3 regions of the Bacillus sp. FSL K6-3431 genome follow, and region 2 is predicted to be linked to each of the others. Evidence: predicted binding sites of a transcription regulator. Region 2 holds the regulator's gene; each other region holds the start of a gene.
The links. The regulator Rex, encoded in region 2, represses fermentation and respiration genes when NADH is low (regulators of the CRP and FNR family bind a similar motif). The targets are predictions, from matches to a motif close to TTGTGAAATATTTCACAA.
Positions count from the first base shown of each region.

Region 1: MHB53_RS21895 (cytochrome ubiquinol oxidase subunit I) is a predicted target of Rex. The motif match lies at 2,937-2,954, and genes of this name have one in related genera.
Region 3: nirB (nitrite reductase large subunit NirB) is a predicted target of Rex. The motif match lies at 2,075-2,092, and genes of this name have one in related genera.

Region 1 covers NZ_JBBOCT010000001.1:4,558,037-4,562,913, forward strand. The annotation lists gene MHB53_RS21875 (ABC transporter ATP-binding protein) at 1-84, shown strand, start outside; gene MHB53_RS21880 (ABC transporter permease) at 77-820, shown strand; gene MHB53_RS21885 (ABC transporter substrate-binding protein) at 845-1,747, shown strand; gene MHB53_RS21890 (hypothetical protein) at 1,877-2,080, shown strand; gene MHB53_RS21895 (cytochrome ubiquinol oxidase subunit I) at 3,012-4,415, shown strand; gene cydB (cytochrome d ubiquinol oxidase subunit II) at 4,402-4,877, shown strand, end outside.
Region 2 covers NZ_JBBOCT010000001.1:4,121,545-4,126,421, reverse strand. The annotation lists gene groES (co-chaperone GroES) at 1-8, opposite strand, end outside; gene MHB53_RS20050 (CPBP family intramembrane glutamic endopeptidase) at 257-985, shown strand; gene MHB53_RS20045 (YdiK family protein) at 985-1,179, shown strand; gene tatC (twin-arginine translocase subunit TatC) at 1,286-2,038, opposite strand; gene MHB53_RS20035 (twin-arginine translocase TatA/TatE family subunit) at 2,053-2,229, opposite strand; gene MHB53_RS20030 (redox-sensing transcriptional repressor Rex) at 2,511-3,173, opposite strand; gene MHB53_RS20025 (ABC-F family ATP-binding cassette domain-containing protein) at 3,472-4,877, shown strand, end outside.
Region 3 covers NZ_JBBOCT010000001.1:4,229,995-4,234,871, forward strand. The annotation lists gene MHB53_RS20425 (carbohydrate-binding protein) at 1-1,485, shown strand, start outside; gene nirB (nitrite reductase large subunit NirB) at 2,115-4,520, shown strand; gene nirD (nitrite reductase small subunit NirD) at 4,532-4,849, shown strand; gene cobA (uroporphyrinogen-III C-methyltransferase) at 4,853-4,877, shown strand, end outside.

The DNA of each region.
Region 1 (4,877 bases), 440 kb from region 2:
GGAAATAATATGGGCAGCTTGACGTTTGACCTTATCGACGAGTTCCTTCGCATGGAAGTTAGAGGAAGCAAAGTATATGAATAAAAAGAAACTAATAGCGAATATTGTCAAAGTAATATCTTGGATATTTGTAATTGTCTTTTTTTATTGGGCAATCAAGAACAATATGCTTACTCATATTTATGAAGAGCCAGATAAATTTTTGCGATTGCTCAAGCAACACCTAACAATCGTACTCGTCTCAGGTTTAGCGGCTATTTTTACGGCAATTCCATTAGGTATATTATTGACACGACCGAGATTTCGTAAAGGAGAATGGTTGTTTGTCAATATTGCAAACTTAGGACAAACGATCCCGAGTTTAGCTATTTTGGCACTTGCGATGGGATTTTTAGGAATTGGGATAAAAGCTGCAATTATCGCCTTATATGTGTTTTCAGTTTTGCCGATTCTCCAAAACACAATAGCGGGATTAGATTCTGTTGATAAACAAACAATCGATGCAGCAAAAGGAATGGGCTTCACGCCTACACAAGTTCTGTGGAAAATAGAAATGCCACAAGCTTCTTTTTTTATTTTTGCAGGGATACGAACTGCCCTAGTTATCAATATAGGTACCGCGGCATTGGCATACTTAATTGGTGGCGGTGGATTAGGTGTTTGGGTTTTTACAGGTATTCAATTATTTGATAATGGCTTTTTATTGTCTGGTGCGATTCCCATTACAATACTAGCGATTGTGATCGACTATTTATGTAGGGGACTAGAATATTTAGTCGTACCAAAGGGGTTAAGATTAGCTAGAAAAAGAAATGGATAAACAGATATAGGGGGAATGAAATAGATGAAAAAGTTATTAATACTATTATCAACTTTTGTATTAGTTTTCGTTTTAGCAGGATGTAATAACGGTAAAGATTCAAAAAAAATTACTGTTGGTGCTAAGAACTTTACTGAACAGTTTATTTTATCGAAGATGACAACAATAATGCTAGAAGAAAATGGATTTGATGTAAAAGAAAAAAGTAACCTAGCAAGTCTTGCACTTAGAAGTGCACTAGAAAACAAGCAAGTCGATCTTACTTGGGACTATACAGGAACTGGACTTGTCACATATTTAAAAGAAGATCCAATCAGTGATGGTCAAGAAGCACTCAAAAAACTCAATGAACTTGATAAAAAAAATGATATTGCTTGGTCAAATATTACCGAAGCAGACAACACGTATGCACTTGTGATGAGAGCTGATCAGGCAAAAGAATTAGGAATAAGCACGCTAAGTGATTTTGCTAGCTATATGAATGAACATCCGGATAAATTAAAGATGGCTTCACATGCAGAATTTGCTAATCGTCCAGACGGAATACCTGGAGTAGAGAAAGAATATGGTTTTGAATTTGCTGATGGATCTATCGTAGAAATGGATTCTGGGCTTACGTATGCAGCATTGAAAGATAAACAGGTCGATGTATCTGTTGCGTTTGCGACAGATGCTCGTATTAAAGAATTTGATTTTATTATTCTTGAAGATAATAAAAGCTTTTTCCCTTCTTACCAAGCAGCAGTTGCGATGACAATTAAAACAAAAGAAAAGTATCCGGAAATCGAAGAAATTTTAGCACCTTTACAAGATATTCTTAATAGTGAAACATTACGTGATTTAAACTATCAAGTAGATATAGAGGAAAAAAGCGAAGATGCTGTTGCTAGAGAATTTTTAATTGAAAACGGATTGATTGAAAAGTAAGTAATATAACAAGGGCTGTTCCAAAAGTCATAAAATGGCTACGGGACAGCCTTATTTTTTATATGGTAGAATGGAATATATTGTTTCGCCTATTTAAAGGAAAGAAGCTTGATGAAAGGAAGTTGAAATGTGAAAAGATTAGTCGTTGTCATCCCGATTATGGTTATCGTAGCAACAATCGCTATGTGGATGCTTGAGAAAGATTATTCGGATATTGAACCCTCAATAAGATTAATGATAACAGGTGGTGCAGCTATTCTATCAGGAATAATCTCGTATTTTTTAATGAGAAATGATATAGACAAAGTCGATCCACCTAAAAATAAGAAGTAATAAAAAAAGGGGGTGTCCAAAAAGTCATATAATTGGCTTTTAGGTGCCCCTCTCCATTTTATCCTCATCGCGAAAAAGGCAGGACCTGGTCATTGGATGCACTTCGAATGCCCCTCCCTGCGAAAAAAGTAGAACTACGGTAAATCGAACGCCTCCCGAATGCCCCTCCCTGCAAAAAAAGCAGAACCAAGGTAAATCGAACGTTTCCCGAATGCCCCTCCCTGCAAAAAAAGCAGGACGAGGGTAAATCGAACGCCATCCGAATGCCCCTCCCTGTGAAAAAAGCAGGACTAAGGTAAATCGAACGTCTCCCGAATGCCCCTAACTGCGAAAAAAGCAGGACTAAGGTAAATCGAACGTCTCCCGAATGTCCCTCCCTACGAAAAAAGCAGGACTAAGGTAAATCGATCGTCTCCCGAATGCCCCTAACTGCAAAAAAAGCAGAACTAAGGTAAATCGAACGTCTCCCGAATGCTCCTAACTGCAAAAAAGGGGTAAATCGAACGTCTCCCGAATGCCCCTCCCTGCAAAAAAAGCAGGACTAAGGTAAATCGAACGTCTCCCGAATGCCCCTCCCTGCAAAAAAAGCAGAACGAAGGTAAATCGAACGCCAACCGAATGTCCCTAACTGCGAAAAAGGCACTCCCAAGGTCAATTGAACGCACCCCACTCCAATCAACTGACATTTTTTTAAATCAGAGCAAGATGAAAAATCAGCAGAAAGCCGTTTTACCGATTTTCCTATTTATCGGACAGCTCCTTTTTATGATGAGGCGTTTACAGGATATAATTGTGTCTAACGTATAACAGTGACGAAAGTGTCATAATTAAGAGTTTCTTATTTTGTAACAAAACTTTGTTCAAACGTTCACAAACAAATTTGTTTCTATAGATATAATGAAGATAGATCAAATTTGGAGGGATCACATTAATGGATGCAGTTTTACTGGCAAGGATTCAGTTTGCTTCAACTACATTGTTTCATTTTATATTCGTGCCCTTATCTATTGGTTTAGCATTGTTAATTGCGATTATGCAAACCATGTATGTTATAAAAAAAGATGAAGTTTATTTAAAGATGACGAAGTTTTGGAGTATCTTTTTCCTAATTAACTTTGCTGTCGGTGTTGTAACTGGTATTATTCAAGAGTTTCAGTTTGGGATGAACTGGTCTACTTACTCTCGCTTTGTCGGAGATATTTTCGGTGCACCGTTAGCAGTTGAAGCGTTATTTGCCTTTTTTATGGAATCAACTTTTATTGGTTTATGGGTTTTTGGTTGGAATCGACTACCTACAAAGCTTCATTTGGCATGTATTTGGCTTGTTTCAATTGGAACAATCGCTTCTGCATTTTGGATATTAGCTGCCAACTCATTCATGCATAATCCTGTTGGCTTTGTAATGCAAAATGGTAGAGCAGAAATGAATGATATTGTTGCGTTGCTGACTAATCCAAAATTATGGGTCGCTTTTCCGCATACTGTATTTGGTAGTTTCGCCACAGGCGCGTTCTTTATTATCGGTGTGAGTGCGTGGAATATAATAAAAAAGAAAGACATCGATTTATTTAAGCGTTCGATGAATGTTTCATTAATTATCGGATTAATTGCCGGATTGGGGCTAGCATTCACTGGCCACTCGCAGGCAACATATTTAATGCATGCACAACCGATGAAAATGGCAGCAGCTGAAGGATTGTGGGAAGATAGCGATGACCCGGCAGCATGGACGCTCGTGACTAAAATTGATGTAGAAAATAAAGTTAGTACGAATCGACTGGAAATTCCTTACCTATTAAGTTATTTAGCATATGGTAAGTTTGAAGGAAAAGTCCAAGGAATGAATACACTGCAGGAAAAATATGTGTTGAAATATGGTGACGGAAGCTATGTGCCACCTGTAAAAACAACATTTTGGAGCTTCCGGATTATGGCTGGAACTGGTGGAATGTTAATTCTATTAAGCTCATTAGGTTTATTTTTATCGTATCGGAAAAAGCTAGAAAAAAGTACAAAATACTTAAAAATAATGGTTCCTGTCATATTATTACCATTTATCGGAAACTCCTTTGGTTGGATTATGTCAGAAATGGGACGGCAGCCATGGGTTGTTAATGGATTAATGAAAACAGCTGATGGGATTTCTCCGAATGTTTCAGCAGGACAGATATTATTTTCGCTTATTTCCTTTTCGACAATTTATACATTGCTTGGAATTACGACGGTGTTTTTGTTCATTAAAGTAATTAAACAAGGACCACATGAAAAACCAAAAGATGATATTTCTACTACAGATCCTTTTGAGACGGGAGGGTTAGAACATGCAGCTAAGTGAGATATGGTTTGTGTTAATTGGTGTTCTATTTGTCGGATTCATGTTTCTCGAAGGATTTGACTTCGGAGTAGGAATGAGTACGAAGTTTCTCGCTAAAAGTGACTTAGAAAAGCGGGTGTTAATTAATACAATTGGTCCGTTTTGGGATGCGAATGAAGTATGGCTAATAACAGCTGGCGGCGCGATGTTTGCTGCTTTTCCCCATTGGTATGCAACGTTATTCAGTGGTTTTTATATTCCATTCGTTGTGTTACTACTTGCGTTAATTGCAAGAGGTGTAGCATTTGAGTTTAGAGGGAAGGTACAGACGGAACGATGGGTTAAAACATGGGATTGGTCCATACTGCTAGGGAGCATACTGCCGCCATTTTTACTTGGTGTCGTATTTTCCAGTTTAATTAAGGGTCTCCCGATCGACGAAGATATGAATATGTATGCGGGATTATTAGATTTTGTGAATAT
Region 2 (4,877 bases):
TTTAACAAGTGAAACAACCTCCCTAAATAAAATATGTAGTTTAATTATTAGCACTCTACCTAATCGAGTGCTAACACAATTATTATAATATTAAATTTGGGAACTTATTGCAAGTCTCCTGCTTTCTTTTCCTTAAAAACCTTTCGCCAAACTTCTACAAAGTCTGTAAAAAAGCCTTCCTAATTGAATGCACACCTGATTATTAGTAATATTAAGATTGTCTACTTATATAAGTCGGGAAGGAACATGTTATTTTATGAAAAAAAGATATATATACATCGTTATCACGTTTATATCTATGCATCTGTCCACATATATTGGATTTCCTTTGCTATTGCTCATAGGCACAAAGGTTTTCCATGCTGATCTTAACGATATGAAGGTTCTTGCAGCGGGACTTTGGGTTGTTATTAGCTTTTCGGTCGGATTGGCTATCGTGCTTTTACTTTTAAAGAAAGCAACTCCTTACACGAAAATTGAAAAGTCTAAGCCTTTATCCGCTAGCTCATCTATTAATTGGGCAATTGGCGGAATTTTCCTTGCCTTTATCTCACAAATTGCTGCTGTCTTAGTAGAACAGGTCCTTGGAATTGAAGCTGGTTCACAAAATACACAAAATATCATGAACTTGATCAGAGTTGTGCCCATGGTTGTCATTGCTAGTTCTATTTTAGGTCCAATACTAGAAGAAATCGTCTTTCGTAAAGTCATTTTCGGAACCCTTTATAATCGATTTCCTTTCTGGGTTTCAGCATTGATTAGTGCACTAATCTTTTCTTTAGCACACCAAGAGCCAAAGCATTTAATTATTTATGCGGCGATGGGCTTTACTTTCTCTTTCCTTTATGTAAAAACGGGAAGAATTATTGTTCCTATTATTTCTCATGTAGCCATGAATACAATAGTGACAATTGGACAGTTTAAATTACCAACTAATCAAGAAGTAGTAGGATTGTTGCATAGCTGGATGGGAGGTTTATTCTAATGAGGTCACCGTTATTCTCTGGATTCATATATATAGTCCTAGGAGCTATTTTTACCTTCTTTGCCATTCAACAAGTTACAGCAAATGATTGGAATATCTTCGCTTACTTACTAGTCATTCTCGCTACCTTTGATTTCGGGGCGGGGTTTCGATTACTTTCTATACACTTCAAATTAAAAAAGGTGAAAAAATAAGAGACTTTAAGCGAAAGTCTCTTTTTTTTCTTTGAAGTATGCATTTATCATCATGTCTAGATATTAAGACACTTTCCATCTTTTCTAAACCACGGTTCTTCTTTTATCATTTATTCTGCTTGTGTTCGTACTTTTTTTCCGCAGCTTGCGCTTTTTTATATCCAATTTTCGAAATCCATATACTAATTTCATATAAGATAAAGAGCGGTACGGTTACCAATAAATGCGATACGATATCAGGTGGTGTAATAAATGCAGCAATCACAAATAAGATAAAGTATGCATATTTTCTAATTTTCGACAAAAAAGATGGTGTGACAATTCCCAACCTTGCTAAAAACAGTAAGACAACTGGCAATTGGAATAGTATGCCAAATGGAATTGTAATTTGGAATAAAAATTGAAAATACTCATTAATTCCGATTGTCGTTTGGATATCCATATTCCCCGAAAGCGTAAGCATGAATTGGATGACAAATGGAAACAAAATGAAGTAAGCAAAAGAGATACCCAATAAAAATAAAAACACGGAAACAGGGATATATCCTAGTGTTACTTTACGTTCCTTTTCATGAAGCCCCGGGCTAATAAATGCCCACAACTGATATAAAATCAGCGGTGAAGTAATGATGAATGCAAGTAAAAGTGCCATTTGCATATATACTTTAAATGGATCTGTGATTCGAAATGCATTCATCGTTAAATCTTGCACAATATCCGCACTTTGTATGATTTTAATTAGTGGCTGTGCAAGGAAAAATCCGCCGATCACTGCAAACATTAAGAAAACGACTATAATGATCAGCCGTTTTCTTAATTCTTCTATATGGTCATAAATCGTCATATCATTCTGACTCATAATATGTCATCCTATCATTGGTCGGCGTCTTGCTTCTTCTCTTTTTCATCTTCATCAGCAAGTCCCTTTGTCGCGTTCTTAAACTCACGTAATGTATTACCCGCTGCTTTTCCAAGCTCTGGCAATTTCTTAGGTCCAAAAATCAATAAAGCAACAAGTGCAATTAAAATCCAACTACCCGGTCCTGGCATTGCGCCCACCTCCTTATAGTACGTGTTCAAAAAGGTGCCAAATAAGAAACAAGAAGTTCGAGGCGAGAAGGTTTTGAGGATCTGACTTGCACAGGATGTGCTGACTTCTGTGTTGCTCACAGGACGTGAGCGAGCTTAACAGAAGATCCTTCCTGTAGCTACGTGAGAACCGGAAAAACCGAGCAACGAAGAAATTCGCCGTTTATCATTTGGTGACTTTTTGAACATCCTCTTATTGTTTATTTTAACGGATTGATCCTAACTTAGCTATTCTAATTACCCTATTCCTGTGAAATTTCCGTGTCTGTATCGGCGTAATTTTTCAAAAAGTAAATAAGTGACTGTAGCTCCACAGCTAGGTCAATATGGTGAACACGAACGGAAGATGGAACTGTAAGCCTTGCAGGTGTGAAATTTAATATTCCTTTCACATTGGCTTTTTCCAATTCATCAGTGATTTGCTGAGCGGCATTCGCAGGTACTGTCAAAATCACGACCGAAATATCATCCTCTTGAAGACGTTCCTTGAGTTCTCGCATATCATATATTGGTACCTCACCCATCATTGTACCCACTTTGTCCGAATCCACTTCAAACGCCATCGTAATCTTCGTATTATTGTTTTTGAGGAAATTATAATTTAAAAAAGCTGTTCCCAGATTTCCAACCCCAATTAACGCAACTTTTGTTAACTCATCTTGGTCCAACGTTTTGGAAAAGAAATTTAACAGATAATTCACATTATACCCATATCCTTTTTTTCCCAGCGCGCCAAAATAAGAAAAATCTCTACGAATCGTGGCGGAATCTACTTTTACTGCTTCGCTTAACTCCGCGGATGAAACACGTTGCTTGCCAGATGCATGAAGGTTTTTAATAAATCTATAATAAAGTGGTAACCGCTTTGCCGTTGCATGTGGAATTTTAACTGTTTCTTCGCTCATTTATTTGTCCCCCTTACCACTTCCGCTTTCGCGTTGAAAATTATTACTTGATACCCCACCTGTTTTTTCTATAAGTAAAGTAGGCCCCATCCTGTCCGAACAGTTTCAGGTTTCCCACTAACATCTCCATTTTCGCCCGACCATCTTCATTAAAATGCGTCAATTTATTCACAACCAACACCTCTTCACTATAATACACTATTTCAATCGAACTGTCTTTTTTGCAAAACAAAATAGAGGAAGATTGCCGTAATTAGTGAATATGCGTTAAACTAGGTAGTACTTGAGGTGAATTAACATGATGTTATTACAAATACAACAATTGACAAAATACTTTGGTGCAGAGTTAATTTTATCGAATATAAAATTAGAAATACAATCAAAAGATCGAATCGCACTTGTCGGTAGAAACGGCGCTGGAAAATCAACGCTATTAAAAATGATTGCAGGTCATTTATCGTATGATTCCGGACAAATAGTCAGGCCAAAAGATGTATCGATTGGTTATTTAGCACAAAATACCGGACTCGAATCAACACTAACCATCTGGGATGAAATGCTTACCGTTTTTACTGATTTAATGAAGATGGAAACAGAAATCAGAAAAATCGAGCAAGAATTATCAGATCCCACCAGCTATAAACAGGAAGATAAATATGAACGGCTTTTACATGATTATGACCAACTACAAGTTACATTCAAAGATAGTGGTGGATATCAATATGAATCAGACATTCGATCCGTTTTGCATGGATTACGATTTTATGAACAAGATTATGATACTTTAATTTCAACTTTAAGTGGTGGCCAGAAGACACGTCTCGCACTAGCAAAGCTATTACTTACAAAACCAGATATTCTCATCCTAGATGAACCTACCAATCACCTGGATATTGAAACCCTATCTTGGTTAGAGCAATATTTACAAGGCTACGCAGGCGCTATCCTAATCGTATCGCATGACAGGTATTTTTTAGATAAAGTCGTGAACCAAGTGTACGAGCTCTCAAGACATGAAATGATAAAATTCCATGGTAATTACAGCAAATATTTAATCCATAAAGCTGAAACATATGAACGTGAGATGAAACAATTTGAGAAGCAACAAGGAGAGGTTTCGAAACTGCAAGATTTTATCCAGCGGAATTTGGCACGTGCATCCACAACCAAAAGAGCACAGAGTCGCCGTAAACAGCTAGATAAAATCCAGCTTTTAGATAAGCCGACCAGCGGTGAAAAATCTGCTAACTTCTCATTCGGAATAGACCGTCCCAGTGGAAATGATGTCTTAAAAATAACAGACGCAGGAATTGGCTATGAAAAAGATAATATGCTCTCGGAAAATATTAATGTTAATATTTCTCGGAAAGATAGCATTGCGTTAGTTGGTCCAAATGGTGTTGGCAAATCTACTTTATTAAAAACGATCATTAAAAAATTATCTTTGCTAGAAGGTTCGCTAGCATTTGGTACAAATGTAGAGGTTGGATATTACGACCAGCAGCAAGCAGAGCTCTCATCTAATAAAACAGTGCTTCAAGAACTATGGGATCTTTATCCGCATAAAGAGGAGAAGGAAATTAGAACTGTTCTTGGCAATTTTTTATTTAGTGGTGATGATGTACAAAAAACAGTGTCCATGCTAAGTGGTGGTGAAAAGTCCCGCGTTGCACTTGCTATCCTGATGTTACAAGAGGCAAACTT
Region 3 (4,877 bases), 110 kb from region 2:
AATGCAAATAGAAACGGCCTAGTGATCGGCTCAGTTACGCATGATACATGGAAAACAGGTATTTATTGGAGTGGCTCTAATGATCGCCTGAATAAATTAAAGGTATATGGAGGATTTACTTCTCCTACATCAACACATGATACACTTCCTCATGGGAAACTTACGGGAAAAAAGTTTACATCTCCACAAATTTTTGTAGGCTTCTATGAGGATTATCGTGAAGGTTTGGAAGAATACGGAAATGCAAACGCAGCAGTTGCACCACCACTTAAATTTAAACGGGGTGTACCTAAAGGTGTTCCAGTGGGATGGAATAGCTGGGGGGCTTACGATAGCCGTTTGAGTTACGAAAAAGTTGTAGATGTGTCCAATTTTTTCGCGAAAGAGTTTAAGAAAAGCACTTTCGAAAATAAAGGTGATATCTATATCAATATGGATTCCTATTGGGATAACTTATCAGAGAAAGAGCTTAAGGATGCCGTTTCAGTCATTCGCAAAAATAAACAAAAACCCGGAATTTATTACGGGCCGTTCGTTTATTGGGGCAACGATATGGATCAATCTGTCGAAGGAACCAATGGAAAATATTCATACGGCGATATTATTTTACGGGATTTTGAAGGAAATCCGCTACCGACAGTGGATGGCGCATATGCAGTTGACCCAACGCATCCCGGAGCGAAGCAACGTATTGATTATTATTTCAAGCGTTTTCTTGATTATGGTTTTGAGTATATTAAAATAGACTTTTTAAGTCATGGGTCATTAGAAGGGAAGCACTATGATTCGAATGTTCAGACGGGGATTCAAGCATATAACCAAGGAATGGCTTACATTAACAAAGTGCTTGATGATAGAATGTTTATCAGTATATCCATTGCTCCGCTATTCCCAAGTCAGTATGCCCATTCTAGACGTATTTCTTGTGACATCGACGGTACACTTGGTCAAACAGAGTATCAATTGAACAATTTGACCTACGGATGGTGGCAAAATGGAACGATTTACCCATATACTGATCCTGATTACATGACGCTTTCTAAAGGAGGTTCCTTAGAGGCAGCCCAGACAAGAGTTAATTCTGCCGTCATTTCAGGTACGGTATACATGAATTCCGATGATGTGAACGACCCAGTAGCTCAAGAATATATGAGGACATTGTTAACTAATAAGAAAGTAAATGAAGTTGCGCTTAAAGGTAAAGCGTTTAGGCCAATCGAAGGCAATACGGGTGTGGGTGCTTCCAATATATTTGTACTTCAGGATAAAAAGGATTATTACTTGGCTGTATTTAATTTTACTAATGACGATATAACTAAAACAGTTGATTTTAATCGGGCTGATATTCCGGATGATTCCAAACTAGAGATACTGGATCTATGGACAAATGAGTCTACACAAGTGACTGAACAATTAACAGTTAATTTAACGGGGGCACAATCAAAGTTGTACAAAATCACAGTAAAATCAAATGGGAAGAAATAGGAACTGATTAAAGCGAAGCCTAGCAGACCAATCACCATAGGTCTGCTAGGCTTCTTTTTTGGCTAATTGTAGGATGGAGGAACTTAATCTGTTACTTTGGACTATGATTCGGAAAAAAGAGATATATAATAAACGTAAGTCTTTAATATTACAATTTATTTAAAATATAAATGAATGCGTTTTCCAAACTAAGTGAAAGAGGGCTGAAAATGAATATATCAGAAATGAAAGCAACTAAAGTACGGAATGATTCTTTATTAAAGATAACAATCCAATTTGATAGTAATAAGAGAGTATTAAATACAGTGTAAGAAACCCATAAAAATACAATTATTAATTTGGACCTCAAAAAATAGAAGAAATTATTTCTATTCAAGTTGGTTGAATGATGAGTAATATGTCTAAGTATTTATTTGTTCAATAATTTGTAATAGTTGCATAGAACATAGTGAAAAAAATCAGGTATACTATGAGTATAGAATATATTTGTAACAAGCTAAATCTTTTTTTGCAATTACTTGTGAAAATGTTCACAAGGGAATAGCGATACTTTATTTGTACACCTCACATAGTAAATTTTTAAAATAACTTGTGAAAATATTCACATGAAGATGGTGGAGGAACAAAATATGAAAAAGAAGCTAGTAATGATCGGAAATGGCATGGCTGGAGTTCGTTGTATGGAAGAGATATTGAAAAGGGATCGAGAAGCGTTTGAGATTACTATTATTGGTGATGAACCACATCCGAACTATAACAGGATTATGCTCTCCAATGTTTTACAAGGAAAAAATGAGATGAACGATATCAATATGAATGAATGGGATTGGTACGAAAATAATCAAATTACACTGTATACAGATGAAAAGGTCATTGAGATTGTGGCTGAAAAAAAGGAGATTAAAACGGATAAAAGGAGAAGCATTGTCTATGATGAACTTATCATCGCTACAGGCTCAAGTGCATTTATTCTACCAATACAAGGACATCAACTTGAAGGAGTTATTGGTTTCCGGACAATTCAGGATACGGAGTACATGATCGAAACGGCGAAACAGTATAAAAAAGCAGTCGTGATTGGTGGTGGTCTACTCGGCCTTGAAGCCGCAAGAGGATTAATCGATCGAGGAATGGATGTTCAGGTCGTGCATCTCCTACCGAGTTTAATGGAGCAACAATTGGATGCTACCGCGGCAAAAATGTTGAAAAAGGATTTAGAAGCACAAGGAATGAAGTTTTTAATGGAAAAACAAACGACGGAAATATACGGAGATGGACGAGTAGAGGGAATTACATTCTCAGATGGAACGTCTATTGAATGTGATCTTGTTGTAATGGCTGTAGGGATCCGACCGAATATTGATTTAGCAAAGGATGCAGGATTGAATATCAATCGAGGCATCATCGTGAACGATTTTATGCAAACATCAATCCCTTCTATTTATGCCGTTGGCGAATGTTCTGATCATAATGGAATTACTTATGGATTGGTTGCGCCGCTTTATGAGCAAGGCATCGCGCTCGCAGACCACATTACCGAAACAAAAACAAATGGTTACCAAGGAAGCATTTTGTCCACCCAATTAAAAGTAGCCGGATGTGACTTGTTCTCAGGTGGACAAATTCATGAAGATGACGATACACAGGCAATCATTGTGCAAGATCAATTTGCAGGGCTTTATAAAAAGGTGCTTGTTAAAGATAACAATGTTGTCGGCGTTGTTCTTTACGGAGATTCATCAGATGGTACTCGATTGTTTTCCATGCTAAAAAAAGGAACAGATATTAGTGCATTCACGAGTGCTGCGGTTCTCCAAAAAGCAGGTGAAGATGCAGTCGGAGAAATGATTGCAGAGATGAGCGCTGAGGAAACAGTGTGCGGATGTAATGGTGTAACGAAAGGTACCATTGTTCAAGCGATATTAGAACAGGAATTAAATACGTATGAAGAAGTAAAGACATGCACAAAAGCAGGAGCGTCTTGCGGAAAATGTCGCGGTGTTGTTGAGAGTATTCTTGCTCATACATTGGGTGATAGCTTTGATGCTGCAGCAGAGAAAACAGGTATGTGTGTTTGTACAACATTCACACGTGATGAAGTAGTTTCAGAAATAAAAGCCAAAGGATTGCAAACGCCAAAAGAAGTGCGCAATGTACTTGGATTTATAAATGAGGAAGGTTGTCCAACTTGTCGTCCAGCACTCAATTACTATATGAGAATGCTGCGACCAGAAGAGTATGGAGATGATAAAGCATCAAGATTTGTCAATGAACGGATGGAAGGGAATATTCAAAAAGATGGGACATTCTCCGTCATCCCTCGGATGTATGGTGGAACGACAACAGGTGAAGAGCTAATTCGTCTCGGCGAGGTTGCCAAAAAATATAATGTACCGTTAGTGAAGATTACAGGTGCGAGCCGGGTTGGGCTTTATGGGGTGAAGAAGGAAGATGTCCCGCAAGTATGGGAAGATCTTGGAATGCGCTCTGGATATGCCTATTCTAAATCATTACGAAATGTAAAATCATGTGTTGGATCACGATTTTGCCGCTTCGGAACCCAAGATGCTTTAGGATTAGGGATTAAGTTAGAGAAAGCAATTGAAATGGTTGATACACCACATAAAATGAAAATGGGGGTCTCAGGCTGTCCACGGAATTGTTCTGAAGCTTTGACAAAGGACTTTGGGGTCGTATGTGTAGAACATGGCTATCAGTTATATTTGGGCGGTAATGGTGGGACGGAAGTTCGCGAATGTGATTCTTTCATTACCGTGAAGACGGAAGAAGAAGTAAATGCTATGGCAAAAGCTTATACACAATATTATCGTGAGACAGGGATTTATAACGAGAGAACAGCCCCTTGGATGGAACGTATAGGTGCAGAAAATATAAAAGAAGTATTACTAAATGAAAAAATGAGCGGTGAATTAGCGGCAAGCTTTGACAAAGCAAAAAATACGTATGAAGAAGCTTGGAGTAACGCGCTTCATAATAAGCAGAAAAAAGATATGTTTGAAATTATAAAAAAATAGGGGGATGTTCAATGGAAACAGAGAAACAGAAAGTAAAAATAGCTGAACTGGATCATTTACCGAAACAAATCGGAAAAGAAGTGCATGTAAATGGAAAGTCCATTGCCCTTTTTCACTTGGAAAATGGAGCTATACGGGCAATCGGAAGTACGTGTCCACATACAAATGGACCACTAGCAGAAGGGATCGTTTCAGGAGAATATGTTTTTTGTCCATTGAAGAATTGGAAGGTTTCACTGATTACTGGAGAGGTACAAAAACCAGATGATGGCATTGTGGAGACGTACAAAACAGAAATCCATGATGGCTTCGTATATATTGAGGTGTAGAGAATGAAAAATAAAAAAGGCTTTGTTT